Regions from separate parts of the Chromobacterium indicum genome, predicted to be linked through region 1. Evidence: predicted binding sites of a transcription regulator. Region 1 holds the regulator's gene; each other region holds the start of a gene.
What was found. Region 1 encodes sigma-54, which starts transcription at its own class of promoters, with help from an activator protein. Its sites were predicted from a motif close to CTGGCACGCTTCATGCTT; they were not measured.

Region 2: the regulator sigma-54 is predicted to act here: its motif matches at 2,314-2,331, upstream of glnL (nitrogen regulation protein NR(II)).
Region 3: the regulator sigma-54 is predicted to act here: its motif matches at 7,230-7,247, upstream of VA599_RS19955 (pilin).

What each region holds. Positions count from the first base shown of each region.
Region 1 is NZ_JAYFSJ010000003.1:110,377-120,558, forward strand. Features, by position in the region: gene VA599_RS05280 (AsmA family protein) at 1-2,087, shown strand, start outside; gene VA599_RS05285 (cation:proton antiporter) at 2,189-4,159, opposite strand; gene VA599_RS05290 (KpsF/GutQ family sugar-phosphate isomerase) at 4,270-5,247, shown strand; gene VA599_RS05295 (KdsC family phosphatase) at 5,294-5,818, shown strand; gene lptC (LPS export ABC transporter periplasmic protein LptC) at 5,815-6,384, shown strand; gene lptA (lipopolysaccharide transport periplasmic protein LptA) at 6,374-6,931, shown strand; gene lptB (LPS export ABC transporter ATP-binding protein) at 6,928-7,656, shown strand; gene VA599_RS05315 (RNA polymerase factor sigma-54) at 7,660-9,054, shown strand; gene hpf (ribosome hibernation-promoting factor, HPF/YfiA family) at 9,121-9,453, shown strand; gene ptsN (PTS IIA-like nitrogen regulatory protein PtsN) at 9,578-10,039, shown strand; gene hprK (HPr(Ser) kinase/phosphatase) at 10,032-10,182, shown strand, end outside.
Region 2 is NZ_JAYFSJ010000002.1:126,158-136,339, forward strand. Features, by position in the region: gene glnA (type I glutamate--ammonia ligase) at 237-1,655, shown strand; gene VA599_RS03165 (DUF4124 domain-containing protein) at 1,776-2,243, shown strand; gene glnL (nitrogen regulation protein NR(II)) at 2,365-3,423, shown strand; gene ntrC (nitrogen regulation protein NR(I)) at 3,451-4,854, shown strand; gene VA599_RS03180 (substrate-binding periplasmic protein) at 4,951-5,700, shown strand; gene VA599_RS03185 (VOC family protein) at 5,697-6,197, opposite strand; gene VA599_RS03190 (hypothetical protein) at 6,357-6,515, shown strand; gene VA599_RS03195 (hypothetical protein) at 6,559-7,092, opposite strand; gene VA599_RS03200 (pyridoxal-phosphate dependent enzyme) at 7,116-7,937, opposite strand; gene VA599_RS03205 (phenylacetate--CoA ligase family protein) at 7,948-9,228, opposite strand; gene VA599_RS03210 (transglutaminase-like domain-containing protein) at 9,298-9,990, opposite strand; gene VA599_RS03215 (MFS transporter) at 9,987-10,182, opposite strand, start outside.
Region 3 is NZ_JAYFSJ010000017.1:7,249-17,430, reverse strand. Features, by position in the region: gene ruvB (Holliday junction branch migration DNA helicase RuvB) at 1-1,016, shown strand, start outside; gene VA599_RS19980 (hypothetical protein) at 1,173-1,592, shown strand; gene VA599_RS24205 (hypothetical protein) at 1,647-1,757, shown strand; gene VA599_RS19975 (ABC transporter substrate-binding protein) at 1,800-2,873, opposite strand; gene proB (glutamate 5-kinase) at 2,968-4,086, opposite strand; gene VA599_RS19965 (hypothetical protein) at 4,162-5,655, opposite strand; gene VA599_RS19960 (adenosylmethionine--8-amino-7-oxononanoate transaminase) at 5,741-7,087, opposite strand; gene VA599_RS19955 (pilin) at 7,365-7,853, shown strand; gene VA599_RS19950 (PglL family O-oligosaccharyltransferase) at 7,915-9,732, shown strand; gene VA599_RS19945 (PglL family O-oligosaccharyltransferase) at 9,825-10,182, shown strand, end outside.

The DNA of each region.
Region 1 (10,182 bases):
TGCTGCTGGTATTGATCCGAGCGCTGATCTACTGGCAATTCGACGAAGCCGCCGTGCGCGGCAGCCTGACCCATGCCCTGCAAGACACCGGGCGCAGCGTCCGCATCGACGGCCGCATCACGCCCCAGGTTTTCCCCTATCCCGGCATTGAAATAGAAAAACTCAGCATCAGCGAGCCCGGCAAGCCCGACGCTTTCGCTCGCGTGGAAATGCTGCGCGTGTCGCTGGCCTGGCTGCCGCTGCTGCTGGGCAACCGCGAAGTCAAGGCGCTGGATCTGTACGGCCCCAGCGCCGGCGTCAGCCGCGGCCTGGACGGACAACTGAACATCGCCGACCTGTTCCAGCGCCGCCGCCAGGACAGCTACATCCTCAAGCTGGACCGGCTGACCATGCGCGAAGGCACGCTGCTGCTGTCCGACCAGCTCACCCACACCGACAAACGCCTGGCCAGCATCAGCCTGGACGCCGACAACCTGCGCGGCACCGCCGACGTCAGCTTCGGCGCCATCCTGGACGACGACAAGCGTCCGGTGCGCCTGGCGCTGACCACCCCGCTGGCGATACAGGACGACCAAGTCAGCCTGCCCGAACTGGAGGCGGTGGCGATCAGCACCATTCCGGGCCTGGGCGAAACCAAATTGACCGTCGCCGGCCAGTACAAGCTCAACTTCGCGTCGCTGCAAGCCACCGGCAGCGACGTCACCGTCAGCTTCACCAGCGAGCGTCCCAGCAGCGAGGTCAAGCTGACCCTGCCGCAAATCAACGCCAGCCTGCGCGAACTGACCATGCCGTCCGGCACCCTCAGCGCCAAGCTCAGCTACGCCCGCAGCCAGTACCAGTTGCAGGCGGCGCTGGACAATCTGAAGCTGAGCGAGAGCGGCCTCTACGCCGACAAGCTGGACGGCGAGTTCAACTGGCTGGCCGGCTCCAGCAAGGTCAACGTCAAGCTGAACGCGCCGCTGTCGCTGGCCGGCATGAACCAGCTGCTGATGCAGCCGCTGAAGCTGACCAGCACCATCACCACGCCGGCACTGCCGCGCGGCCGCCTGGTGGCCAGCATGGAAGGCGCGCTGGACGGCGACATCGACGAGCCGCGCTTCAATCTGCGCGTCGCCGGCAAGCTGGACGGCTCCGACGTGTCGGCCACGCTGAGCCAGTACGGCCTGATCAAGCCGCGCCACGAAGCGATGCTGTCCATCGGCAAGCTGGACCTGAACCGCTACCTGCCCGAAACCCAGGGCGATCCGGTGGCCATCTTCCAGAACACCAACGAAATCCCGCTGGACTGGCTGGACTTCTTCGACCTGAACGGCAAGGTGGAAGTCGGCGAGTTGGCGATGGGCCGCTTCCGCATCAACCACATCACCAGCAATGTGCGCATCAACCCGCGCGCGCTGGAGCTGGACCAGATGTCCGCCGACATCTACGACGGCCGCCTGCAAGGCGACGCCTCGCTGAGCCGGCGCGACGTGCCGCACCTGCAAGTGAAGCAGACGCTGCAGGGCATGAAGATCCGCCCGTTGCTGGCGGACCTGTTCAACTTCAACCGCCTGGACGGCAAAGGCAACGGCAAGATCGACATCAACGCCGACGGCAAGTCCTTCGCCGAGCTGCGCAGCACGCTCAACGGCGACGCCTCCTTCAGCCTCAACAACGGCGCGCTGACCGGCATCGACCTGGTGGCCGCGCTGAAGAACCTGCCGGCCGAGCTGAAAGAATGGAACGGCGCCGCGCAAAACGACCAGAAGACCACCTTCTCCACGCTGTCCACCAGCTTCAAGCTGGACAGCGGCGTGGCGCGCAGCCAGGACCTGAAGCTGGCCTCGCAGCTGGTCAACGTCAACGGCGGCGGCAAGGTGGACCTGAAGCAGAGCATCGTCGACTACACGATGGACGTGCAGGCCAATCCACAGGAGTTCGTCCGGCTGAAAGGCGTCAACGTGCCGCTGAAGATCACCGGCCCGCTCAATGCGCCGGTGTACGCGCTGGACTTCAACGCGCTGGTCAAGGGCAAGAAGACCGAGGGCGAAAAGCAGCAAGCGCTGAAACAGCAATTGCAGAAGCAGATCACCACCATCCTGCCCTGAACCCCAGGCTCAAACAAAAAGCCCCGGCTTCCCGGGGCTTTTTGTTGCCGGCGCGTCCTGCGCGCCGCGCGAAATCAGGTCTTCTCTTAATCTGACCGAGCTCAATCGCCCTGCAGGATCCGGGACTCCGCCAGCGCCAGCTGTTCCGGCGTGCCCAGCAGCACCATCACGTCGTCCGGTGAGATTTCGAAACTATCGTCGAAATCGGTGCGGCGCACGCGGTTGCGACGGATCGCCTTCAGCTCCACGCCCAGGCCGGCCAGGCCCAGCGCGCCCAGCGGCTGGCCGATGGCCGCCGCGCCGCCGCACACCTGCACGCTCAGCAAACGGGGCACCAGCGACTCTTCCAGGCTCTCCGTCTCGTCGCTGCTGCCGCGGAAAAAGCCGCGGAACAGGTCGTAGCGCTCCTCCCGCACCGCGCGGATGCGCCGCAGCACGCGGCTGGGCGGCACGCCCGCCTCCAGCAGCGCCTGCGAGGCCAGCATCAGGCTGCCCTCCATCACCTCGGCCACCACCTCGTCGGCGCCGGCCTGGCGCAACACGTCCAGCTCGCTCTCGTCTATCGTGCGCACGATCACCGGCAATTCCGGCCGCACTTCCCGCACCGTGTGCAAAATGCGCAGCGCGGCGTGGGTGTCGGCGAAGGTCACCACCACCACCTTGGCCCGCATCAGGCCGGCGGCAAGCAGCACCTCCTTCTTGCCGGCGTCGCCGAACACCACCTGGTCGCCAGCCTCACCCGCCTCGCGCACCCGCTCCGGATCCATGTCCAGCGCAAAGGTATTGATCTTCTCGGTTTCCAGCAGCCGGGCCAAAGCCTGGCCGCTACGGCCGTAGCCGCAGATCAGCACGTGCTCGTCCTTGCTCATGCCAGCCACCAGCATCTGGTGCAGATCCAGCGACTGCAGCATCCAGTCCTGCTTGATCAACCTGCGGGTGATGCGCTCGCCGTGCATGATCAGGAAAGGCGCCACCAGCATCGAGATCAGGATGGCGGCTATGGCCGCCTGGGCCATGGGCGCGGCCACCAGATTCAGGCTCAGCGCCAGCGACAACAACACGAAGCCGAACTCACCGCCCTGCGCCAGCGCCAGCGCCGCACGCATCGCATCATTGGAACGATGGCCGAATAGCCGGCCCAGACCGAACACCACCGCCAGCTTCAGCGGCAGCAACAATACCAGCAACAGCAGCACATCGCCGAAGCGGCCGAACAGCACCGACAATTCCAGCTTCATGCCCACGGTGATGAAGAAGAAGCCCAGCAGGATGTCGCGGAAGGGCTTGATGTCCTCTTCCACCTGGTAGCGGTACTCGGTTTCCGAGATCAGCATGCCGGCGACGAAAGCCCCCAGCGCCAGACTGAGGCCAGAGAGCTCGGTCATCCAGGCGATGCCCAGCGTCACCAGCAGCACGTTGATCATGAACAGCTCGCCGGAACGCTGGCGCGCCACCAGGTGGAACCACGGCCGCACCAGGCGCTGGCCGAAAAACAGCAGCAGCGCCAGCACCACCAGCACCTTGCCGCCGGCCTTGGCCAGGTCCAGCCACAGCGTATCGCTGCCGCCGGCGAAGGCCGGCAGCATGATCAGCAGCGGCACCACGGCGATGTCCTGGAACAGCAGCACGCCTATCGCCAGTTGGCCGTGCGGCTGGTTCAGCTCCAGTCTTTCCGCCAGCAGCTTGCTGACGATGGCGGTGGACGACATCGCCAAGGCGCCGCCGACGGCGAAACCAGTCAGCGGGCTACCGGTCAGATAAGCGATGGCCATCGCCACCAGCAGCATGGTGAGCGCCACCTGGGCGAAGCCCACGCCGAACACCAGTTGCCGCATCGCCCTCAGCCTGGGCAGGGAAAACTCCAGGCCGATGCTGAACATCATGAACACGATGCCGATTTCGCCGAGAAAGGCGGTTTCCTTGCCCTGCGGGATCAGGTTCATCACCCCTGGACCGGTCAGGAAGCCCACCACCAGATAGCCGAGCATGGCCGGCACCTTCAGGCTTCGGCACAAGGTGACCACCAGCACGGCGGCCAACAGGACAAGGACGATGGGGGCCATGGAATGCATCGGCGATCGGGGCTCCAGGATACGATTGGCAACGGAAAACACGACCGCCAAGCAAAACTTGCACCAGCACCCGCGTCAATCGATTATAACCTTTGATATACTTTTGCCTTATGGAAAAAAATCACACCAGCCGGCTGGAAGCGGCGCGCGAAGTGCTGCATGAAGAAGCGGCCGCGCTGAACACTCTGGCCGAACGCCTGAACGGCGACTTCCTGGAGGCTGTGGAGATCATCCTGTCCTGCGAGGGCCGCGTGATCGTCACCGGCATGGGCAAGTCCGGCCACGTGGGGCGCAAGATCGCCGCCACGCTGGCCAGCACCGGAACGCCGGCCTTCTTCGTGCATCCGGCCGAGGCCGCCCACGGCGACCTGGGCATGATCACCGGGGACGACGTGGTGATCGCGCTGTCCAACTCCGGCGAATCAGCCGAAGTGGTGTCGCTGCTGCCGGCGCTGAAGCTGAAGGGCGGCAAGCTGATCGCGGTGACCGGCCGGTCCGAGTCCACGCTGTCCCAGGCCGCGGACATCCTGCTGCACACGCATGTCGAGCGCGAAGCGTGTCCGCTGAACCTGGCCCCGACCACCAGCACCACCGCGCAGATGGCGCTGGGCGACGCGCTGGCCGTCACGCTGATGGAGGCGCGCGGCTTCGGCCAGAGCGATTTCGCGCTGTCCCACCCGGGCGGCAGCCTGGGCCGACGCCTGCTGGTGCACGTGAAGGACCTGATGCACGCCGGCGGCGATCTGCCGCGGGTGGCGCCGGGCACGCTGCTGAAGGACGCGCTGCTGGAAATGTCGCAGAAGCGGCTGGGCATGGTCACGGTCAGCGAAGCCGACGGCACGCTCCACGGCATCTACACCGACGGCGACCTGCGCCGCACGCTGGAAAAGGGCGTGGACGTCTACCGCCTGAAGATAGATGAGGTGATGGGCCGCAAGCCGCGGTCCATCCAGCCGGACAAGCTGGCGGCGGAAGCCGGCTTCCTGATGAAACAACACCAGATCACCAGCCTGGTGGTCGTCGACGCCCAGGGCAAGCTGGCCGGCGTGCTGCACATGCACGACCTGCTGCGCGCCGGCGTGTTTTAAAACCAGCCGGCCAGTCCCAGCGACTGGCGGCGGCAAGGATCAAGCAATGCGTATGATTTCCGAGCAGGCCCGCAAGGTGAAACTGCTGATCATGGATGTGGACGGCGTGATGACCGACGGCCGCATCTACTACGACGCCCGCGGCGAAGAGAGCAAGTCGTTCTACGTGCAGGACGGCCTCGGCCTGCGCCTGCTGCAAGGCACAGGCGTGCAGCTGGCCATCATTTCCGGCCGCGCCGACCGCTGCGTCGAGCACCGCGCCCAGGCGCTGAAGATCGACCACTACTATGGCGGCGTCCACGACAAGAAAGTCGCGCTGGCCGAGCTGCTGGACAAGACCGGCCTGTCCGCCGAGCAATGCGCGTTCATCGGCGACGACCTGATCGACCTGCCCATCCTGACCCGGGTCGGCCTGGCGGTCGCGGTGCCCGAGGCTCCGCCGCAGGTGCGTCAGCATTGCCACTACGTGACCGGCAATTCCGGCGGCCACGGCGCGGTGCGCGAGCTGGCCGAGCTGATCATGCAGGCCCAGGGCACGTTCGAAGGCGTGCTCGCCCGGTATCTGGCATGATCAAGCTGCTGCGCTCCCATCGCCTGTTCCCGGTGCTGCTGGTCGGACTGACCGCGCTGCTGACGATATGGCTGGACCAGATTTCGCGCTGGGACAGCCACCGCCGCGAACTCGACCCGGACAAGCCCGAGTACGTGGCGGAAAACATGATCGCCACCCGCTACGACAAGCAAGGCAAGCTGATGGACCGGCTGATCGCCACCCGCATGTGGCAGTACCCTGGCAAGCCCGACGCCTATTTCGAGAACCCCGACCTGTACCAGTACCAGCAGGGCGTGCTGCAATACCATGTGACCGGCGAAACCGGCCGCTACAACAACAAGAGCCAGCAGGCCTACTTCGACAAGAAAGTCGTTTTGATCAAACCCGCAGACAGCAAGCAGCCCGAAACCCGGCTGGTCAGCAGCGCGATGTTCGTCGATACCGGCAAGCGCTTCGCCAGCTCCAAGGCGCCGTCGGTGATCTACCAAGGCAACTCGGTCGCCAACTCCATCGGCTTCAGCTATCTGGAGTCGCAGGGCCTGCTCAATCTGTATTCCAAGACCAAGATCGTCTATGCCAAATAACTCCCGCATCCTGCTGGCCGGCCTGCTGCTGTCCGCCTCCGCGCTGGCTCACGCCGAACAGGCAGACAAAACCAAGCCCATCGAGATCACCAGCGACAACGGCTGCACCATGGAGCAGACCAAGGGCGTCTCCACCTGCACCGGCAACGTGGTGGTGATCCAGGGCACGCTGCGCCTGAACGCCGACAAGGTGGTCGCCACCCAGGACCCGCAAGGCAACCAGACGCTGCAGGCCACCGGCCGCATCGTCACCTTCCGCCAGAAGCTGGACAACAACAGCGGCTGGATCGAAGGCCAGTCCAGCAAGCTGGACTACGACAGCGCCAAGCACTTCGCGGTGCTGACCGGCAACGCCCGCGTCAAGCGCAACGGCGACCTCGTGATCGGCAACGTGATCACCTACGACACCCAGAGCGAGGTCTACCAGGTGATGGGCGGCGGCGCCAACGCCGGCAAGGGCGGGCGCACCACCGTGATCCTGCAGCCGAAGAACACCGCGTCGCAACCGGCGGCCGCCAAGCCCGCCGCCGGAGCCGCCGCGCAATGAAGCACAGCACCCTCACCGTCACCAATCTGAAAAAGCGCTTCAAGAAGCGCACCGTGGTCAAGGACGTGTCGCTCAGCATCGAGAGCGGCGAAGTCGTCGGCCTGCTCGGCCCCAACGGCGCCGGCAAGACCACCAGCTTCTACATGATCGTCGGCCTGATCGGCGCCGACGACGGCGACATCCGCCTGGACGACGCGTCCATCACCCACTACCCGATCCATCAACGCGCCCAGCTCGGCCTCGGCTACCTGCCGCAGGAGGCCTCCATCTTCCGTCGCATGACGGTGGAAGAGAACATCGCCGCCATCCTGGAAATCTCCGGCCTCAAGGGCAAGGAACTGGAAAAAGAGCTGGACCTGCTACTGGACGACCTCAACATCGGCCATCTGCGCGACAGCAACGCGCTGTCGCTGTCCGGCGGCGAGCGCCGCCGGGTGGAGATCGCCCGCGTGCTGGCCACCCGTCCCCGCTTCATCCTGCTGGACGAGCCTTTCGCCGGCGTGGACCCGATCGCGGTGATCGACATCCAGAAGATCATCTCCTTCCTGAAGGAACGCGGCATCGGCGTGCTGATCACCGACCACAACGTGCGCGAGACGCTGCGCATCTGCGACCGCGCCTACATCATCAGCGACGGCTCGGTCCTGGCCTCCGGCGAGCCGGAAGAACTAGTCAACAACGAGAGAGTGCGCGAGGTCTACCTCGGCGAGCACTTCCATCTGTAAACGATGAAACAGGCCCTTCAGCTCAAGGTATCCCAGCAACTGACGCTGACGCCGCAGCTGCAGCAATCGATCAAGCTGCTGCAACTGTCCACGCTGGACCTGCAAACGGAGGTGGAGCGCTTCCTGCTGGACAATCCGCTGCTGGAACGCGGCGACGAGCCCCGCGACGGCGAAGCCGCTCCCGACAGCTCGGAACAGCAGGAAAGCCCGGCCCAGGACGCCGACAGCCGCGACGACGGCGCCGGCGAACTGCTGGACTGGGGAGCCGGCAGCCGCAAGGGAGACGACAATGACTTCGACCCCATGCTCAACGTGCCCTGCCCGGTCAGCCTGCGCGAGCACCTGCTGACGCAGCTGGGCGAGATCGCCCTCTCCGACCGCGACCGCGCGGTGATGCGCCTGCTGATCGAGGAGCTGGACGACGACGGCTACCTGCCGCTGGAGCTGGACGAGCTGGCCGGCAACCTGCCGCTGGAACTGGAGCTGGAAGTCGACGAGCTGGCGGTGGGCCTCAGGCTGCTGCAGCAGTTCGACCCCGCAGGCGTGGGCGCGCGCTCGCTGGCCGAGTCGCTGACGCTGCAGCTGCAGCGCCTGCAGGGCGGCGAGCCTGAGTACGCGCTGGCGCTGGCCATCGTCCGCGAGCACCTGGCCCTGCTGGGCGGCCGCGACTACGCCCGGCTGAAAAAGCTGCTGCGCTGCGACGACGCGGCGCTGCGCGGCGCGCAGGCGCTGATCGCCCGCCTCAACCCGCACCCGGCCACCGGCTTCGGCCACGGCGACATCCATTACGTGATTCCCGACATCAGCGTGCGCAAGCTGCGCGGCCGCTGGGCGGCCGAGCTCAACCGCGCGGCGATGCCCCGCCTGCGCGTCAATCGGCTATACGAGCGCATGCTGGCCGACCAGCGCGCCGGAGGCGAAATGTCCGGCCGTTTGCAGGAGGCGCGCTGGCTGGTCAAGAACATCCAGCAACGGTTTGACACCATACTCAAAGTGGCGGAAGCTATCGTTGAGCGCCAGCAATCGTTCTTTGAGCACGGCGAAGTGGCGATGCGCCCGCTGATCCTGCGGGACATCGCGGAAGAACTGGGCCTGCACGAATCCACCGTTTCCCGATCCACCAGCCAGAAATATCTGCTTTGTTCGCGGGGCTTGTTCGAACTCAAGTATTTCTTCGGCAGTTCGCTGGAAACTGAAAGCGGCGGAGAGTGCTCCGCCACGGCGATCAAGGCCCACATCCGCGGCATGATAGACGCCGAGGACCGCGCGAAGCCGCTGTCCGACAGCGCCATCGCCGACGCGCTGGACAAGCAGGGAATACAGGTTGCCAGACGCACCGTAGCCAAGTATCGTGAAGCCATGCAGATTCCGGCGGTGAATCTGCGCAAGGCACTGTAGGCGCCTCAAGCATACAATGCCGCCCGGCAACCCGACCGGGTGGTCAACACCAGAAGGAGCTAGGGTATGAACCTCAAAGTAACTGGCCTGCACCTGGAAGTCACCCCGTCGCTGCGCGAATACATCGAGAACAAGCTCGAGCGCATTACCCGCCATGTCGACCACGTGATCGATATCTCCGTCACCCTATCGGTGGACAAGCTGGTCCAGAAGGCTGAAGTCAATGTGCACCTGTCCGGCAAGGACATCCACATCGAAGCTTCCGAGGCCGACCTCTACGCCGCCATCGACGTCCTGATGGACAAGCTGGACCGCCAAGTCCTGAAGTACAAGGAAAAGCTGACCGAGCACCGCGCGGTGGGCTCGGGCGAAGCGTCTCAGACCCAGGCCTCGCTGTAAGGCCTGACTGAAGACAACGGGAGCCTGACGGTTCCCGTTTTTCTTTGCGCTTGCCGGTTTTCAGTACTATCAAGGCAACGTAGAATTCACAGTTTCACCCCAAGAGCCGCATGCATACTCCAACATGACTCTCATCGGCAAGATCCTGACCCCGGACCATATCCTGCTGGATCTGGACGTCGCCAGCAAGAAGCGGGTGTTCGAACAAGTGGGGCTGCTCGTGGAAAACACCCGCGGCATCGCCCGCAGCGAGGTTTTCGACAGCCTGTTCAGCCGTGAAAAACTGGGCTCCACCGGACTCGGCCAGGGCGTGGCCATTCCCCACGGCCGCGCGCGCGGCCTCAAGGAAGCCACCGGCGTGTTCATCCGCCTGAAGGCGCCCATTCCCTTCGACGCGCCGGACGGCAAGCCGGTGCAATGCCTGTTCGTGCTGCTGGTCCCCGAGCACGCCACCGACCTGCACCTGCAGGTGCTGTCGGAGCTGGCGCAGCTGTTCTCCAGCCGCCAGATGCGCGAGCAGATGCTGGGCACCGGCGCGCGCGACGAACTGTACAAGCTGCTTTGCGAATGGACGCCCCATGCCTAGCATCACCGTGCGCCGGCTGTATCAGGAAAACCAGCAGAAGCTGAATCTGACTTGGGTCGCCGGCACCGGCGGCTCCGACAACGTGATCGGCAACGACGACCAGCGCCCGACGCTGGCCCTGGTCGGCCACCTGAACTTCATCC
Region 2 (10,182 bases), on a different contig from region 1:
GCGATTATCGACCCACCCGGCATGGCTGGCAAATTGCACCATATCGGTGCACTGTCTGGGACGAGGCACCAGATTGGTTCAAGTCTAGTCATTCCAGCCGGCTGGATAAGCCAAAGCGGCTATGACACAATGCAGCAGCAGCGTTTCAGAGGCTGGCACGCTTCCTGCTTACCGGGACGTACCAAAATTTTCACGCACTTGCCCTTGGGTGCACGTTGCCTTCCAGGAGATAAAACATGGCAGTAGCCGACGTAGTCAAACTGATCCAAGAAAACGACGTCAAATTTGTCGATCTGCGCTTTACCGACACCCGCGGCAAAGAACAGCACGTCTCCATCCCGGCGCATGTGCTGCTGGAAGACGCCGACGAGTGGTTCGAGCGCGGCCACGCCTTCGACGGCTCCTCCATCGCCGGCTGGAAAGGCATCCAGGCTTCCGACATGCTGCTGATGGCCGACCCGGCCACCGCCCGCCTCGACCCGTTCTTCGACGAGCCGACCGTGTTCATGCACTGCGACGTGATCGATCCGGCCGACGGCAAGGGCTACGACCGCGACCCGCGCTCCATCGCCAAGCGCGCCGAAGCCTACCTGAAGGCATCCGGCCACGGCGATACCGCCTACTTCGGCCCGGAGCCGGAATTCTTCATCTTCGACAGCATCACCTGGGGCGCCGACATGTCCGGCTGCTTCGTCAAGATCAAGGCAGAGGAAGCCGCATGGGCGTCCGCCGAGGAATTCGAAGGCGGCAACATGGGCCACCGTCCGGGCATCAAGGGCGGCTACTTCCCGGTGCCGCCGGTGGATTCGTCGCAGGACATCCGCTCCGCGATGGTGCTACTGCTGGAAGAGCTGGGCGTGCCGGTTGAAGTGCACCACCACGAAGTGGCCACCGCCGGCCAGAACGAGATCGGCACCAAGTTCAGCACGCTGACCCAGCGCGCCGACTGGACCCAGATCCTGAAGTACGTGGTGCACAACGTCGCCCATAGCTACGGCAAAACCGCCACCTTCATGCCCAAGCCCATCGTCGGCGACAACGGCTCCGGCATGCACGTCCACCAGTCCATCTGGAAAGACGGCAAGAACCTGTTCGCGGGCGAAGGCTACGCAGGCCTGTCCGACACCGCGCTGTACTACATCGGCGGCATCATCAAGCACGCCAAGGCGCTGAACGCGATCACCAACCCGGGCACCAACTCCTACAAGCGCCTGGTGCCGCACTACGAAGCGCCGGTGAAGCTGGCTTACTCCGCCAAGAACCGCTCCGCCTCGATCCGCATCCCGCACGTGGCCAGCCCCAAGGGCCGCCGCATCGAAGCGCGCTTCCCGGATCCGCTGGCCAACCCGTACCTGTGCTTCTCCGCGCTGCTGATGGCCGGCCTGGACGGCATCCAGAACAAGATCCACCCGGGCGACGCCGCGGACAAGAACCTGTACGACCTGCCGCCGGAAGAAGACAAGCTGATCCCGACCGTGTGCGCCAGCCTGGACGAAGCGCTGGCCGCGCTGGACAAGGACCGCGAGTTCCTGACCCGCGGCGGCGTGTTCTCCAACGAGTGGATCGACGCCTACATCGAACTGAAGATGCAGGAAGTCAACCTGGCCCGCATGACCACCCACCCGGTGGAATTCGCGATGTACTACTCGCTGTAAGCAGAAAACGCGTCAATCGGAACGGCAGCCCAGGCTGCCGTTTTTCTTGCTTTCGCATAAATGACGCGGCGGCCCGATTTGCTTATCATGCAAGGGCGATCCACACCCTGTATCCGGACGATGAAGACATTCGCACTCTGCCTGCTGCTGGCCTGCGGGGCGGCCCAGGCGGCCACCATCTACAAGTACGTCGACCCGCAAGGCAACGTCACCTACACCAATGTGCCGATCCGCGGCGCGCAGCCGATCAAGCTGAACCCGCTGTCCTCCTATCCCAGCCAGCGCGCCAAGAACAACGGCGCCTCCGCCGGCAAGCCGGCCGCGTCCGGCGGCTATCCCAATGTGGATGCCGATACCCAGAAACAGCGCGACGGCGGCCGCAAGAAGATACTGGAGCAGGAGCTGTCCAACGAAGCCAAGGCGCTGGACGCCGCCAAGAAGGCGCTGGCCGACGGCAAGGCAGTGCGGCTGGGAGACGAGGCCCGCAACTACCAGAAGTATCTGGACCGGGTGCAGAAACTGCAGAACGAAGTCACCGACCGCGAAAAGAACGTCCAGGCGCTGAAGAAGGAACTGGGCCTGCCATAGCCATTCGCACCATTATGGTGCACACTTGCGCAAGGACGCGCGTCCGCGCCCCGCGCCGCGGTCCTACGGGCTGGCGCGCTTATTGCTGCGTTCAGCGCGACACCACCATCCAAGCCATCCCATGACGATACCCAGCTTTGCCGGACTGGAGCTCCTGGACACCCCGGTGCTGATCTGCGACGCGGACGCCGCGCTGCGCTTCGTCAACCCCGCCTGCGAGAACCTGCTGGCGCTGGGCAGCCGCGAATTGCTGCGCCACGCGCTGCCCGACCTGTTCCAGCCCTGCCCCGAACTGCTCCAGGCGCTCGCCACCGCGCTCGGCCAGGGCGCCAGCTACATCGAGCATGACCTGGAGCTGAAGCCGCTGCACAACGACGCGGCGCTGCACGTGATGCTGTCGATCACGCCGATCGATGTCGAAGGCTGCCAGGCGCTGATCGAGCTCAGGCCGCTGGACCAGCAACTGAAGATCGCCAACGAAGAGCGCTCGCTGATGCAGCACCAGGCCAACCGCGAGCTGATCCGCAATCTGGCGCACGAAATCAAGAACCCGCTGGGCGGCATCCGCGGCGCGGCGCAGTTGCTGGAGCACGAGCTGGCCGACCGGCCGGAGCTGAAGGAATACACCGAGGTGATCACCGAGGAGGCGCTGCGGCTGCAGACGCTGGTGGACCGCCTGCTGGCGCCGCACCGCAGCCACAACCGCGGGCCGATCAACATCCACGAGGTGCTGGAGCGGGTGCGCAGCATCGCGCTGGCCCAGCATCCGCAGGGCCTCGCCGTGGTCCGCGACTACGACACCAGCCTGCCGCTGCTGTCCGCCGACAAGGAGCAGCTGATCCAGGTGGTGCTCAACATCGTCAACAACGCGGTGCAGGCGCTGCGCGGCCAGGGCCGCATCACGCTGCGCACCCGGGTGGCCCGGCAGATCACGCTGGCGCGCAAACGCCACCAGCTGGCACTGAAATTGCAGATCATCGACGACGGCCCCGGCATACCCGACGACATCCGCGACCACATCTTCTACCCGCTGGTCACCGGCCGCGCCGAAGGCACCGGCCTGGGACTGACGCTGGCCCAGGCCTTCGTCCATCAGCACGGCGGCAGCATAGAGTTCGACTCGCGGCCGGGCCAGACCTGCTTCACCGTGCTGCTGCCCTTCGGCGACGCAGCCGGATAACGACAAAAGAACACGAGGAGAAACGCCATGGCCAAGCCGGTCTGGATCATAGACGACGACAAGGCGATACGCTGGGTGCTGGAAAAGGCGCTGACCCGCGCCGGCATCGCCTTCGACAGCTTCGCCAGCGCCGACGACGCGCTCAACGCGCTGTACGACGACAAGCCGCAGGCCATCATTTCCGACATTCGCATGCCGGGCACCGACGGCCTGAAATTCCTGGCCAAGGTCAAGACCGAGCATCCGCAGCTGCCGGTGATCATCATGACCGCCCACTCCGACCTGGACTCCGCGGTGTCGGCCTTTCAGGGCGGAGCCTTCGAATACCTGCCCAAACCGTTCGACATCGACCAGGCGGTGCTGCTGATCGAGCGCGCGCTGGCCGAGAGCGAGGCGCAGGACGCCGGCGCAGATAGTCCGGAAGCGATGCCGGTGCTGCTGGGCCAGGCGCCGGCGATGCAGGACGTGTTCCGCGCCATCGGCCGGCTGGCCCAGTCCAACGTCACAGTGCTGATCACCGGCGAATCCGGCACCGGCAAAGAGCGGGTGGCCGAGGCGCTGCACCGCCACTCGGTGCGCGCCGGCAAGCCCTTCATCGCGCTCAACACCGCGGCGATACCGAAGGACCTGCTGGAGTCGGAGCTGTTCGGCCACGAGAAAGGCGCCTTCACCGGCGCGCTGGCCACGCGGCGCGGCCGCTTCGAGGAAGCCGAGGGCGGCACGCTGTTCCTGGACGAGATCGGCGACATGCCGACCGAGCTGCAGACGCGGCTGCTCAGAGTGCTGTCCGACGGCCACTTCTACCGCGTCGGCGGCCACACGCCGATCAAGGCCAATGTGCGGGTGATCGCCGCCACCCACCAGAATCTGGAACAGCGGGTGCGCGACGGCCAGTTTCGCGAAGACCTGTACCACCGCCTCAACGTGATCCGGCTGCGGCTGCCGCCGCTGCGCGAACGGCGCGAGGACATCCCGCTGCTGACCCGCCACTTCCTGGCTAAGAGCGCCTCCCAGCTGGGCGTGGAGTCCAAGCGCCTGTCCGAGGCGGCGATGGCGCTGATCCAGCGCAGCGCCTTCACCGGCAACGTGCGCGAGCTGGAAAACCTGTGCCAGTGGATCTGCGTGATGGCGCCGGGCCAAACCGTAGAAGTGGCCGACCTGCCGCCGGAACTGCGCGAGCCGCAAGCCGAGGCCGCGGCCTGCCCCGATGGCGACTGGAACCGGATGCTGGAGGAAGAAATCCGCCGCCGGCTGCGCGCCGGCGATGTCGGCATCGTCGACGAGCTGACCCGCCGCTTCGAAACCACCTGCATCCGCGCTAGCCTCGGCCATACCGGCGGCCGCCGGGTGGAAGCCGCCCACCTGTTGGGCTGGGGGCGCAACACGCTGACCCGCAAGATTCAGGAGCTGGGATTGGAGCGCGGCGGCTAGCACAGTCGATTGTTAATCAAACAACGATGAAACAATCAGCATATTTTCAATTAATTTTGATAAAATGGACAGACCTTTCCCCAGTCCGAATATCCGATGTCCCGTCTGCCCATCGTGCTGGCTTGTCTGTGCCCCCTGTCACTGTCCGCCGCGGAACCACTGCGCGTCGGCATCAGCGACGCGCTGACCAGCCCCTATATGATCGAAGACCCGGCGGCCGACAGCCCGCCCCGCGGCCGGGCCATCGACCTGGCTCGGAGCGCGCTGAGCCGCTGCGGACTGGACGCGCGCTTTCTGCGGCAGCCCGGCAAGCGCCTGGTGCAAAACCTGGAGCTGGATAGGCTGGATGGCGCGCTGCTGCTGTCCTACCAGCCTCCGCGCCGCGGCCTGATGGCCTATCCGATGCGCAACGGCCAGGCAGACCCGAGCCGCCGCATGGCCACCTTCGACTATGCCTTCTACATCCGCGACGACAGCGACCTGAGCTGGAACGGCGCCCGGCTGCGCGGCCTGGAAGGACCGGTCGGCATCAATCGCGGCTGGTCCATAGAAAGGGATCTGCGGGAGCTAGGCCTGCGGGTGGAAAACGGCAACGCCGTCAGCGACAACTTCGCCAAGCTGCAAGCGGGCCGCATCCAAGCCTACGCGGTTCATCGGCAAGCCGGCGACCTCTACCTGCGCCATCATCCGGAACTCAAGATCCGCCGGCTGTCGCCTCCCCTGCTCAGCAAAACCTATTACTGGGTGTTCAGCCGCGGCTACGCCCACCGCCACCCGCGACAGACCGAATGCCTGTGGCGGCAATTGCCGCGGCTGCGCGCGGCCTACCTGCCGGATAACGGCTAAGCGCCGCGGGCCAGCTCGCGCGCCCAATCCAGCCGGCCGTCGCCGGGCTCGCGGTCGCGAGCGTCCAGCGCCGCCTCCGGCACAAACCAGCACACTTCGAACAACAAGCCGTCCGGGTCATGGCCGTACACGCTCTTGTGCACACCGTGGTCTTCTTCCATTCCCAGCTTGCCGATCTCGGCCAGATGGTCGCGTATCCGCTTCAGCTCCTGGATGGTGTCCACCTCCCAGGCCAGGTGGTACAGGCCGGCCCTGGGCTGATGGGGCGCCGGCGTCACGCCGCTCGGACTGAAAGGGCCCGAACGCTGCTGGCCCAGATTGAGCTGGAACAGCGCCAGGTCATGGTCGTTGTCGGAGTGCGCGGCCTGCGCGAACACCGCGCGGCGGGAAGCGGCGTCGCCCTTGGGGCGAAAGCCCAGCACATCGCGGTAAAAAGCCGCGCTGTCCGCCACATCGCTGACATAAAGCACGGCATGGTTGAGTCGTTTGATGCCCATCTGTCACCTGAATTCTGGATTGAAAAAGCCCGGCGCGGTCCAAGCCATGCCGCGCGGCATGCATACGAAATCCCGCCGGCCGCGTTGAAGTCAATCATGCCACGATATGGCCGATGGCCGTACACTGGCCCCATCCACTTTTGCAGGAGTCTCCCAATCATGAACACGCGCCGCGCTGGATACGGCTTCTCTCTGGGCACGCTGATCGCGGTCGCCCTGTCATGGTCGGCCAATCATTCCATTCTGTGGGCGATCATTCACGGCTTCCTGAGCTGGCTGTACATCGCCTACTACCTGCTGACCCACACGCTGCGCTGAACCAGCCTGCCGAGGCGCAGGCCTCCGCGCTTCCGCGCGGCGCTCAGGGCAGCGCTTCGTACACCTCGGCCAGCACCCTGCCATCCTCGCCCAGCATGCAATGGCTGCGCCCGTAATGCCCGTCGCAGCAGCGGCGGTAGGCGATGGCGCCGCTGGCGGCGAACAGCCCGGGCAAGGCGAAATACTGTCGGCCGGAGAACGATGGGCGGATGCCCGCCCGCGCCAGTATGCTGCCGAACGGCAGGTCCGACTCCACCAGTTGCCGCTTCAGCCGCGGCTCGAAAGCCAGCAGTTCTATCTTGATCCAGGCCGCCACATGGCAGTGCTGCCGCTCGTCCAGCAGCAGGATGCTGCGCTCCAGCCGGCGCGCGTCGTGGCGCTGCCACAACCGGCGGATGCGCAGCGAGCAACCACGGCTGGCTTGCAGCGCGCCGGTCATGTATCCATGGTGGACCAGCGCCTCGCGGCTGCAGGCGCAGATCTCCTCCGGCGCCACCGGCCACGCCTCCCGCCAGGGAATCTCGATGGCCGGCCGCGCCGGCCCGGCGCCCAGCAAGGGCGGCGGGAGACGGACCACCCCGGCACCGGCCTGATGCAGCCTCACAGGCTGGTGACCATGTGCGAGGAGCAGACCGCGACGATATCGCCGTCCACGCCGCGGCCGCGCAGCATGCGCGCGGCGGCGATGGCCGCGCCGGACGACGGCCCCACCGGCTCGCCGCAGGCGGCCAGCGCCTCGCGCGCCGCGCTCCAGGCCAGCTCCGACGCCACCGGCACGATGCCGGCCACCGCCTCGCGCCGGAACAGCCGCGTCGGCGCCGGCGGCGCCAGGCCCGGGATATTGTGCGGCCGCCACGGCTCGCCAGACAGCACCGCCGCCTCCGCCGGCTCCACCGCGTAGACCGGCACCCCGGCCGGCGCCAGCGCTTCGGCGATGCCCATCAGCGACGCGCAGGTGCCGGCCGACACCGTCACTGCCGTCAGCCCTGGCGCCTGACGCAGCAGCTCCTCCCCTACCTCCCGGTAATGGCCGATCAATTCCGTGTCGCTCAATTGCTCGACCACATGACTGCCCGGCATGCCGCGATGGGCGTCCAGCAGCTCCTGCAGCTGCGGATGCGGACGGCGCTCCACCTCGGCCCCCAGCCAGCGCGCGTAATTGACCACGCTGTCCGGCGCGCTGTCCGGCATCAGCAGCAGCGCCTTGCAGCCTATCTGGCTCGCCGCCCAGGCGACGCTGACCCCAGCGCTGCCGGCGGTCATGATCACCAGCGTCGCGTCGCGGCTTATCCGGCCGGCGCGCGCGCGTTCGAGCAGCGTCGTCGGCAACGAGCGGTGCTTGATCGACAGCGAAGGGTTCAGGTATTCGAGTTTCAGGCTCAAGCCGGACAGCAGGCCCGGCGCCGGCAGCAATGGCGTCATGGGAAATCCCTCACAGATAAGCATGGACGGGCAGCGGCAGATCGATGAAGCGCGGCACCTTGACGCCGTTGCCGCTGGCCATCTTGTCCTGCTTCAGCTTCTGGATCAGATCGGACGGCACCAGGCGCAGGCTGGGCGCCACCGCCAGCCGCTGCAGCAGCATCTCGCCCACCCGGCGGACGATGTCCGCGCCACCTCCCGACTCGGCGGACAGCCACACCTCCACCCGCTGGCCGCCCTGATCATCCGGACAGCGCACCACCAGTTCATTGCTTATCCCGTCCACCCGGCCCAGCACGTCGAAGATCAGGTCCGGGTAAACGGTCTGGCCCTGGATCTTCAGCTGGTGGTCGACCCGGCCGATGATGGCGCCCAGCCGCGGACTGCGGCGGCCGCAGTCGCAGGGGCTGTCGTCCAGCCAGCTGGCGATGTCGCCGGTGCCGTAGCGCACCGCGATGAAGCCCCGCGGCAGGGTCAGCGAGGTGACCACCACTTCGCCGGGCTGGCCCGGCGCGGCCGGCAGCCCGGTTTCGGGATCGATCAGCTCGACGTGGACCGCGTCGTCGTTGATGTGGAAGCCGCGATGCTGAAGGCACTCGTGGCCGACCGAGCCCAGCTCGCTGCAGCCGTATTCGTTGAGCGCGTCCTTCAGCCCCCACAGCTCCATCACCTTCTGCGCCACCGGCGTCGGCCGGTTGTCGGCGTCGAAAGCGCCGCAGGCGCCGAAATAGGCGTAGTCCGGCAAGCACTCCGGCGCCGGAAAGTCCGCGCCCATGGTCTGCGCCAGCTCCAGCATCACCACCGGATTGCCGACCACGAAAGCCGGCTGGTGGTAATGCACCACGTCCAGAATGCGCCGCGTGCGCTGCGGCGAGCAGCGGAACGGCCCCAGCCCCACTTTCTTGGCCGCCTGCAGCACCAGCGGCCCCAGCGTGAACATGTCGTTGTTGCTGAGCAGGTGCAGCATGCGGTCGCCGGGCTTCGCGCCCAGCTCGGTCAGCACCCGCGCCACGCAATCCACCCACACCATCTCTTGCAGCCGATGCACCGGCAGTTCCACCGGCCGGCCGGTGGTCCCGGAAGAGCTGACGACGTCGGTGAAGTCGCCGTACTCCATCAATTCGTCCCAGTGATTGGACAGATCCTGCTTGCGGATCACCGGCACCCGGTGATACTCGCCGTCGCGCAGCCATTGCATGATCTGGCCGCGCTCCGCGCCCCAATGGCGCGGATAGAACGGACGCAGCGACGCCTGCTCGACGACGCGAGCAATCCTTGCTACAGGCAACATGGTTTGTTTCCTCGTTGAACTTGCAATCAGACGCCGGCCCACAGGCCGGCCACGACGCCGCAGCGGCCGCTAAGTCATGGCGGGCCCCAGGCGGCTGTTCAGATAGCGCTCGCTGACGCGGCGCAGCGGCGTCGGCACGCAGGCCAGCCACTGGTTGAAATGGACGCCCAGCAGGGTATTGTTGCCGGCCCGGCTGGCCACTGCCTCGGCCAGCGTGGAAAACCGGGGGTTGTCCGACGCGAGGTTTCCCGGCTCGGCCTGGGAGAACGCATCGCCGCGGCCATTCCAATCGCAGACCGCGCCCTGCCCCAGGCCGAATCCGCGCTCCAGACCGGCCGCGCGCAAGCGCGCCCGCTGCTGGCGAAAGCCCGAGCGGTCGAAGATATAGCTGTCGATATTGAGCCTCTGGCCGCCCAGCCCGACCTGGGTGACTGCGTGGAACAGCTTGGGCGGCAGGCAGAACAGCACCGGGGCCGGCACCGCGTGGCGCAGGATGCGCTTGTCCAAGGCGACGAAGCGCAGGCCGGCCTCGAAACCGGCGCCGCGCAGCAGCGCGCACAGCAGGTCGGCCTGGGCGTTGCAATGCCCCCGCCCCAGGATAAGCGTCTGCTCCGGCGTCACGCTTTCGAAACCGGTGGTGAAGCCGAAACGCACCTGATCGCGCACATAGTCGTGCAGGGCGACGCAGTACTCGCGGTCGTCGGCCGGCAGAGCCTGGCGCCGCACCGTCTCCAGCACGCTAGCTATCGTCTTCCCGTTCATGCCCAAGCCCTCCTTCCGATGGCGACGGCGCGCCGCTTGAGCAGCAAGGCCGCGGCGGCCAGCAACGCGGGCAAAGACAGCAGGACGAAGAACAGCGGCAGGCTCAAGTGGAGCTTCAGCAGCGTCGCGCCCAGCAAGGCGCCGGCGATGCCGCCGAAGCGGCCTATCCCCATCATCCACGCCACGCCGCTG
Region 3 (10,182 bases), on a different contig from region 1:
TCGGCGCCGCGCCGGAGCGCCGCATCGTCACCCCGCAACGCGCGTCCGATCAGGAAGAGGCGCTGGAGCGCGCGCTGCGGCCCAAGCTCTTGGACGAGTACGTCGGCCAGAAGAAAGCGCGCGAGCAACTGGAGATCTTCATCGAGGCGGCGAAGAAGCGCGGCGAGGCGCTGGACCACGTGCTGCTGTTCGGCCCGCCGGGCCTGGGCAAGACCACGCTGGCCCACATCGTCGCGCGCGAGATGGGTGTCAATCTGCGCCAGACCTCCGGCCCGGTGCTGGAGCGCGCCGGCGATCTGGCGGCGCTGTTGACCAATCTGGAACCGCACGACGTGCTGTTCATCGACGAAATCCACCGCCTGTCCCCGGTGGTGGAGGAAATCCTCTACCCGGCGCTGGAGGACTACCAGATCGATATCATGATAGGCGAGGGGCCGGCGGCGCGGTCGGTCAAGATCGACCTGCCGCCGTTCACGCTGGTGGGCGCCACCACCCGCGCCGGCATGCTGACCAATCCGCTGCGCGACCGCTTCGGCATCGTCGCTAGGCTGGAGTTCTACAACGCCGAGGAGCTGACCCGCATCGTCAGCCGCTCGGCCGGCCTGCTCAATGTGCAGCTGTCCGACGACGGCGCCTTCGAGGTGGCCAAGCGCTCGCGCGGCACGCCGCGGATCGCCAACCGCCTGCTGCGCCGAGTGCGCGACTACGCCGAGGTGAAGTCCGACGGCGTGGTGACGGTAGCGGTGGCCGACGCCGCGCTGGCGATGCTGGACGTCGATCCGGCCGGCCTGGACGTGATGGACCGCAAGCTGCTGCAGGCCATTCTGGAGAAGTTTTCCGGCGGCCCGGTTGGGCTGGACAACGTCGCCGCCGCGATAGGCGAATCCACCGACACCATCGAGGACGTGATCGAACCCTTCCTGATCCAGCAGGGTTATCTGCAGCGCACGCCGCGCGGGCGGATGGCCACCGCCCAGGCCTATCTGCATTTCGGCCTGCCGGCGAAGGATGTCTGACGCCCTGCCCATGATTCGTTGAGCGGCCCTTCGGGGCCGTTTTCGCATCCCGGATGCGGCAGAAGGGGGCCGCGTTTGTCGGCGCGCAAAGGCTGGCCGGGTGGCGAGCATGCAAAGCGCGTACAATGACAGTATTCCTTGATCGAGCAAGCCATCATGTTCTACGTGTTGTTCACCACCATCCTGATCGTGGTGGTGGTTACCGCCGCCGCCGCCGCCCGTTTCTTCGACCCCGCCGTCGGCAAGATACTCAGCCGCACGCTGGGCCAGGACCTGGCCGACGCCTGGCGCAAGTACGTGTTCTTCGCCATCGTGGTCAGCGGCATTTCCGGCGGCGTGCGCCAATGGTCGCTGCAGCAATACCTGCCGCCCGCGCCGGGCAAGGGCACTTCCCAACTGCAGCTGAGCGGCGAGCGCTGGCTGCTGGAACTGTTCCAGGCCTTCATCAGCACCTTGCAATCCATCGCCTGGGTGGTGCTGCTGTTTTTCCTGTGCGCGATGCTGGCTTACGCGATCATGCGCGCGGTGGAGTACCGCCGCGAGGAGTCGGGTCCGCGCCAGCATGGCGACGAGTGACGAAGACGACAGCCTGCGCATCATCGCGCCGCTCGGCTGGACGACCTGTTCGGCATGGCGGTGCGCCGAAATCCGGCCAGGGCCAGCGCGGAGATTTATCGCCGCCGGGTGGCCGACAAGCGCTACCGCGAGCGCTGGCCGCGGGTGTCGGTGGCGCATGAATGAAAAACGCCGGCGGAAAGCCGGCGTTTTTGATGGAGCGGGCGCTCAGCTGCCGATCTTCACCTGCGACCACAGGCGGTTCAGCTCGCGGCGGGATTTCACGTCCAGATCTTTCAGCGCCACGTATTTGCCCTTGGACGGGTCCAGCATGATCACCGGGTTGGCCTTGATCTGCGGCTTGAAGAAGGCCTCGGCCGCCTTGACCGGGTTGGTGGCGCCGATCTGGTTGGAGATCTCCGACGCGTTCTTGCCGTCCAGCATGAAGTTGATGAACTTGTGCGCCAGGTCCGGGCGCGGCGCGTCCTTCAGGATGGTCATATTGTCGATGGCCAGCACATTGCCTTCCCGCTGCGGGCGGTAGGCGAGCTCGAACGGCCGTTTGGCGCTCTTCGCGTCCTGCTGCGCCTGGAACAGGTCGTTGGAATAGCCCAGCGCCACCCAGATGTTGCCGACGGTCAGCTCCTTGATATAGCTCTGGTTATTGAAGGCGGCCCAGTACGGCTTGGCCTTGCGGATGGTGTCCGCGGCGGCCTTCCAGTCGGCCGGATTGGCGGAATTGGCATCCTTGCCCAGATATATCAGCGCGGCGGCCATCAGTTCGCGCTGGCTGTCCAGCACGGTGACCTTGCCCTTGATCTTGGCCAGCACGGTCGGATCGAATACCAGAGCCCAGCTGTTGGCCTTGCCTTCGACGCCGGCCTTCTTCAACTGGGTGGCGTTGTAGCCGATCAGCGTCAGCGACACCACGGTGGGCGCGGCGTGACGGTTGCCCGGGTCGAAGGGCTGGTTCAGCGCCAGGTAGCCGCTGTTCAGGTTCTTCCAGTTGGGCAGCTTGCTCTTGTCCAGCGGCTGCAGCTTGCCCTGCTTCAGCAGCGTGTTCACCGCGAAGGCGGTGGGAAACACCATGTCGTAGCCCTTGGCCCCGGCGGCCAGTTTGGCCAGCATCTCTTCGTTGTCGCCATAATAGTCCTGCACCAGCCTGCACTTGCACGACTGCTCGAAGCGCTTGGCGGTGTCCGGCGACAGCGCGTTGTTCCAGTTGTAGATGTGCAGCACGTCTGCGGCTGTGGCCGAACCGCAGGCCACCGCCAACAAGGCGGCCAGGGCGATCTTGTTCATATACGGAAAATCCTTGCCAATTATTTTGGTATTGCAAAAACTAACCCCTGCCGGGCAGGGGTCGGGAAAACCGTTTGCTACATGCCGGGCGATGTCAGAGCGCCACCATATTGTCGCGGTGGATCAATTCCGGCTCCACGATGTAGCCGAGCGCGGTTTCGATCTCGCGCGTGCTCTTGCGCATGATCTGGCGCGCCTCGTCCGAGCTGTAGTTGACCAGGCCGCGCGCCACCTCATTGCCGGATGCGTCGACGCAGGCCACTGCCTCGCCGCGCAGGAAGTCGCCTTCCACCGCGCTGACGCCCACCGGCAGCAGGCTGGTGCCGCGCTCGCGGATCGCCAGCGCCGCGCCATCGTCCAGCAGCAGGCGGCCGGCCAGCTTCAGGTGGTCGGCCAGCCATTGCTTGCGCGCGGCCATGCGGTTGGTGGCGGCGACCAGCTGGGTGCCGATGGACTCGCCGTCGGCCAGGCGCGACAGCACATGGGGCTCGCGGCCGCTGGCGATCACGGTGGCGGCGCCGCTGCGGGCGGCGCGCTTGGCGGCCAGGATCTTGGTGATCATGCCGCCGGTGCCGACGCTGGAGCCGGCGCCGCCGGCCATCTCTTCCAGGCGTTCATCGCCGGCTTCGGCCTGGTGGATGAATTCGGCGTCGGGGTGCTTGCGCGGATCGGCGCTGTACAGGCCTTTCTGGTCGGTCAGGATCACCAGCGCGTCGGCTTCGATCAGGTTGGTGACCAGCGCGCCCAGGGTGTCGTTGTCGCCGAAGCGGATCTCGCTGGTGACCACAGTGTCGTTCTCGTTGATGATCGGCACCACGTTCAGATTGAGCAGGCTGGTCAGCGTCGAGCGGGCGTTCAGGTAGCGGGTGCGGTCGGCCAGGTCTTCGTGAGTGAGCAGGATCTGCGCGGTGCGCAGGCCGAAGGAGCGGAAGGCGCTCTCATAGGCCTGGCACAGGCCCATCTGGCCGACGGCGGCGGCGGCCTGCAGCTCGTGCACGCCTTTGGGGCGCACTGTCCAGCCCAAGCGCTGGCAGCCTTCGGCGATGGCGCCGCTGGAAACCAGCACCACTTGCTTGCCGCGGCGTTTGAGTTCGGCCACTTCTTCCGCCCAGCGCGCCAGGGCGTTCAGGTCCAGCCCCCTGCCATCGTTGGTTACCAGGCTGGAGCCTACTTTGACCACGATACGGTCGGAAGCGTGAATCACCGAGTGCATCAACGGACCTCTCTATGAAAGCCAATAATTATAGAGAGGGCAGTGTACCCGAAAAAGCCCGGGGCTTGCGCCAGGTCAAAATTGCTCGCTGGGGCGGTATTCCATCAGCTGAAAATGCGGCGATTGCTGGTGCAGCTTGGCGACGCGGACCAGTTGCTCGCCGTTTTCATCGCGCAGCCTGAACTCGCGCAACTGGCTGAAGGGATGGCCCGGCAACAGCAGCAGAGCCGGGGCATCCGCGCTGGCGGGCAGCCTCAGGCCGCGCTGGAAGCTGTCGCCGCTGTGGGTGATGCTGGGCATGGCCCGAACCGGTTGCGGCTGCGCTCCCAGGATCTCCACGCCGCATTCCACTTCCGCGCCTGCCGGCTGCATCAGCACCCAACGCACCGCGCACAGCCGGGCTTCGCCGGCCAGGCTCAGCAGCAGGACTTCCCCGGCGCGCAGCGGCTGCTCCAGCGGCTGGCCGCGCAGCAGGTAGCCGGATTCGCTGCGGTTGGCGATGGTCAACAGGCTGGAAGCGGGAGGCGGGCGCAGATGGGAGCCGTCCTCGTCGGGATCCGCGCCGGCCGGCTGCCAACTGCCGCCGTTTACGCGGTGCCAGATGGCGGCGACGCCTGCGGTGACCTCGGCTTGCGCGTGCGCGCCTTCCCGGTTGTGCCGCCGGCGCCGCGGACGCTGCCATTCCTCCGCCAGGCCGCTGAGCAGCCGCACTTCGTCGTTCAGCATGGGAGAGGCGCTGCCGCTGGCGGTCTTGCGCAGCTGGGCCAGGCTTTTCCGCATCGAGGCCAGCGCGCCGGACAGCTCGAGGAGAAAGCAATCGGGCTGGGATGGAGACGGCCGGGCGGGGAGATAGCGAGGCGGGGCGTCTTCCCGCAGATCCAGCACATAGCCTTGGCGGCCTTCCGGCAAACGCGCCAGCGGCAGCAGCTCCACCTGCTTGGCCAGATCGTAGGCCAGTTGGCGGGCCAGCTGCATGTCGCTGGCCGACAGCCGGTTGGTGGCGGTGAGCCCCAGCAGCAGCAACTGGCGATAGATGACGGCCAGCGTGTCGTCGCCGGCTAGTGATTTGTCCTGCCAGCCGCGCTGCAGCGCCAGACCGTACAACTGATGGCAGTCCAGCCAGAAGCCGCCGGGGAGAGGGTAATAGTTTTGCTGGCTGATGTTCAGGTATTGGCGCGCGGCCATCATCGTGTACAGCAACAGTTCCTGTTTGGGCTGCTCGCGCTCCAGCAGCGCTTGGCGGGCCAGCTTCTCGTTGAGCGTCTGCTTGAAGGCCAGGAACAGGTTGGCGAACAGCTTGACGCTGATCGCAGCCAGCAGCCGCATCTTGGGGGAGGCGACCGCGTCGCCGTGCTGGGCATCGTTCTCCAGCAACGGGTAGTAACGATCCAGCGCTTTCAGATAGAGCTTGAGCAGCTTGTAGCGCTGCATGGGGTCCATCGGGACGCGGCCCAGCTGGTGGAGGCCCTGGCCCAGCAGCTTGCCGCATTCGGCCAGGTCGGTGTAAGGCAAGCGCTCCAGCCAGGCGGCGACGCTGGCAGGCTGGGTGTCGACGAGTTGCGGGTCCATATCCTTCTTCGGCAAGACGAGTGGCGGCATTCGGGCGAGGCTCCGAGGCGGGCGCTGCGGAAGGGAGGGGGAGGGCCGGAAGCGCTCAGGGCAGCGGGGTTGCGTCGCCGCCGGCGCTTTCTCCTGCCAGCACCTCGTCCAGCGCATCGACGCCGGCCGCTACCAGCCAGTCCATCTCCTCGGGTTTCAGCGTGTACGGGGGCATGAAGTAGACCGACTTTCCTATCGGCCGCAACAGGCATCCGCGTTTCAGCATGGCCGAAAAATAAGCCAATGCAAAGTCCGCGCGCGACGTTTCGACATCGAAGGCCCAGATCATCCCCTGATGGCGGAAGTGGCGGATTTCGGGGCGGTCGATCAACGGGCGCATCCGTTCAGTGAAATCGGCTGCCTTGAGCCGGTTGGCCTCCAGCACGTTTTCGTCTTCGAAGATGTCCAGCACCGCCAGCGCCGCCGCGCAAGCCAGCGCGTTGCCGGTGTAGCTGTGCGAGTGCAGGAAGCCGCGCGTCACGTCGTCGTGGTAGAAGGCCTGGTAGATTTCGTCCCGGGTCAGCACGCAGGACAAGGGCAGGAAGCCGCCGGTGATGCCCTTGGACAGGCATAGGAAGTCCGGCGTGACGCCGGCTTGCTGATAGGCGAAGAAACTGCCGCTGCGGCCGAAGCCGACGGCGATTTCGTCCGCGATCAGATGCACCTGGTAGCGGTCGCACAGCCGGCGCAGCTCAGTCAGGTAGACGGGATGGTACATCGCCATGCCTGCCGCTCCCTGGATCAGCGGCTCGACGATCACCGCCGCGATCTCGCCGCCATGCTTGGCCAGCAGGTTTTCCATCGAGCGGACAGCGCGCAGCGCGACATCGGCCGCGCTTTCGCCAGGCCCCGCTTGCCGGGCGTCCGGGCTGGGCGCGCGCAGGCCGGGCTTCAGCAGCTCGGCGTAGGTGGACGAGAACAGCGGCACGTCGGTGACCGCCAGCGCGCCGACGGTTTCGCCGTGGTAGCTGTTTTCCAGGCTGACGAAACGGCTCTTCTGCGGCCGGTCGAGATTTTTCCAGTAATGAAAGCTCATCTTCAGCGCGATTTCGGTGGCGCTGGCGCCATCGGAGCCGTAGAAGGCATGGCCGAGGCCGGATAGTTTGGCCAGGCGCTCGGACAGCTCGACCACCGGGCGGTGGGTGAAGCCGGCCAGCATCACATGTTCCAGCCGGTCCAACTGCTCACGCACCGCCTGCTTGATCTGCGGGTGGCCGTGGCCGAACAAATTCACCCACCAGGAGCTGACGCCGTCCAGGTAGCGCTTGCCGTCGAAATCGGTCAGCCAGACGCCGTCCGCGCTGGCGATGGGAACGATGGGCAGCCGCTCATGGCGCTTCATCTGGGTGCAGGGATGCCAGACGGCGGCGAAACTGCGCTCCAGCCAGGCTTGGTTGCTCATGAGGCGGTTCCTGTGTATCCGGGTGGGAAAGCGATGCTAGCACAGTCCGAACGGGCAGTCCGTGTGACGAAAAACGGCAGTTTCTGACCTATGCTGACAAGGCTGTGCCCGGATCGGCGTCGATGGCCGGCCTTCCGCAGGGCTGGCATGTTTCGTGCTGGTCGGTTTCGGTACAACATGACGGGGCAAACCCGCGACCTTTGAAGATGGGAAGGAGGGATGAGGCAACGCGCCGCCCTCCACTTTGGCTAAGCTTGGCTCAAACTGGGAGTTCAACATGAAGAAACAGCATCGGCAGCGGGGCTTTACCCTGATCGAACTGATGATAGTGGTGGCCATCGTCGGCATTTTGGCCGCGATCGCGATTCCGGCTTATCAGGATTACACCAAGCGCGCGCGGGTGTCGGAGGGTTTGTCGTTGGCCGCCTCGGCGCAAACGGCAGTCGCGGAGTACTATGCATCGCAGGGCTCATATGCCAGTGGTACGGCGCCTTTTAATACCACTTATGGGCTTGCCGCTCCGACTTCGATTGCAGGGCCGTCAGTCAGTCAGGTATCGGTATTGGCGAATGGTGTTATCCAGGTTACATTTACCGCTGCGGTCTCAAATGGCGCTTTGCTTGAGCTCGTCCCTAGCGCGGGTACCGGCTCTGTGACTTGGGCTTGCACTTATACCGGGAGTTCCACGGTCGCTTCGAATGCGATTGCTATTGCATCCGCTAATCAGCTATCGGCTAATTGGGTACCCTCCAATTGCCGCGTATAACCGCGATTGCATTGTCATGACAAGAGGCGCATAGGCGCCTCTTTTTGATTCTATGCCCATAATGAAAAAACTCCCGATCTCCCTGTTTTGGATCTTGCTGTTTGTCGCTCCCTTTCTTAATTATGCCCGTTATAGCCCATTGCAGGATTGGTGGACCCATGCGCTGGTGGTATTGGGCATTGGCATGGCGGCGTGTTGGTTTTTTCGCCTGCGTATGGAGAGTCTGGCGATTCCCCGCTCAAGCATTTTTCTGCTGATTTTCCTGTTATGGGTTGTCGTCTCTGGCGCGTGGAGAGGAAATTACACCGCGGTGATCCAATGGGGGAGTGTATTGGCGATGATGTTTCTTCTCAGCTTGTGTGTAGGGCACTGGCTTAGACAAGATTCGGCATTGAGCACGCTTGCCTGGGCATTGTTAGGCGGTGGCTTATTACAGTGTGTAATTGGTTTGATACAGCTTGGGGGAGGGGCGCCTTATCTGCATGGTTTCATCATTTATGATCCACTCAATCCATCAGTCCCTATCGGTAATTTAGCGCAGCGCAATCATTACGGGGAATATTTGGGTTGGAGCATCATGGCTTGTTGCTATCTGTACGGTATGGGGCGCCTGTCCAGAGTACTTAGTGCCGTAAGCATGCTGCTGTTGACCATGTTGATGACCTGGTCCGGCTCTCGGCTGGTTTTGGCTTATGGATTGATCATGGCTGTGCTTGGTTGGTTTTGGTACCGGCGCGCTCGTTCGGATGAACGGGTGGCGAAGATGGTGGTGATGTTGGCGTTCGCCTTGCTGGCATTGGCTATGTGGCAGCTGTTCAATGGGCTGCTGGTCAGGGAGATGCATGCATTGGGCTGGTATTTCGGCACGTCAAGCGGTGCGGAAAGGATGCTGGGCGATGGTTTCGGCTTGCGGCGGCGAATCGAGTGGAGCAAGGCTTGGAGCATGTTCCAGGATCATCCTTGGACGGGTTATGGTGTTGGCGGATATGCTTATCAAGCGCAATGGTTGGAGTTGACTGGCGGCTTGCCGAAGGCGCCGGAAAATTGGTTGTTCACTCACTGTCACAACTTAATATTCCAATTGCTGGCGGAGACCGGGCTGATAGGCACGCTCATCGTGATGACCGGTTTGTTTTTTTGCTTATTGCCTTATTTTTTTAAAGAGCAGCAAGCGCCAGAGCACTTGTTTTTAATTGCTATTGTATTCATGATATTGGGGCACAGCTTATTTGAATTCCCCTTGTGGTATCTGCCATTTTTGGCGATGTTGGTCATTGTTTGCGCTAGGGCGCCTTGCCCTTTGATTCATGCACGATTGGAAACAAGTTTGTTGAGATGGGTTGGGGTGGCTGCGGGGGGGGGGGTGCTGGTTTATATGGTTTCCGGGGTTTGGATTTTTCAGAATCTGGTGCGTTACAACCATCCCAGTATTAGTTTCGAAGAAAATCAGCGCAGAGTCGCATATCTACAAAAAGTGATGCTCATTCCTTGGTGGAACGACAGCGCGAAATTTATTCTGTCGAATTATATTGATGCTTCAAACGATATGGCAGAAGCTCGTATCAGTTTTCTGGACGAGTTGGCCAGGAGCCAGCCTTTCCCCGAGGTGCTGCTTAAGCTTGCGATGCAAAGGCTGATCATGGGCAAGGATCAAGAGGCGAAGCAGGCAATGGCTTTGCTGATCGCTAACTTTCCTGACGAAACGCCGAAGGTCGCTCTTTTTTTGCGGGGAAGAGGGGAGCCGGCATTGCAGCCTTTGATCCACATGGCCCAAAAAGCGGCAATGGAATATGACCGCCATGGCTCAGGTACGGAGGCCGGCCGGGTAGCCGCGGTGATGACCGTCGCGTCGCCGGTCACGCGCAAGACGCTGTTCTGAGCTTTGTAACGCGCGGACACACTTGATGGGTTTTGCCGGGGCGGCGCATGCGGTATGCTGCCCGCTTCCTGCTTCTCGACATCTGATCTGCCATGACTTTTCAGAAGATTTCCGAGCGCCTGGCGCTGCTGGCCCTGTGCCTGATCGCCATCGTGCCCTTCGCTTCCCGCGTCCACTTCGTGCCGCTGCCGCAGTGGTTCGGCGAGATCAATGTGATCTGGCTGCTGTTGGCCGCCGGCGTGTTTCTGCTGCCCGGCGCGCGGCTGTTCGATTCGATGCCGCGCGCCGGCTGGCTGTGCCTGGCCTTGGCCGGCGCCTGGGCGCTGCAGCCGCAGTTCGTCCATCTGCTGTTCCCCGGCATGAGCTACGTCACCGCGCTGGCCTGGCTGGCGACGGCATTGCTGGCCTCGGTCACCGCGTCGTTGCGCGGCGCCCTAGGCGACCGGGAGT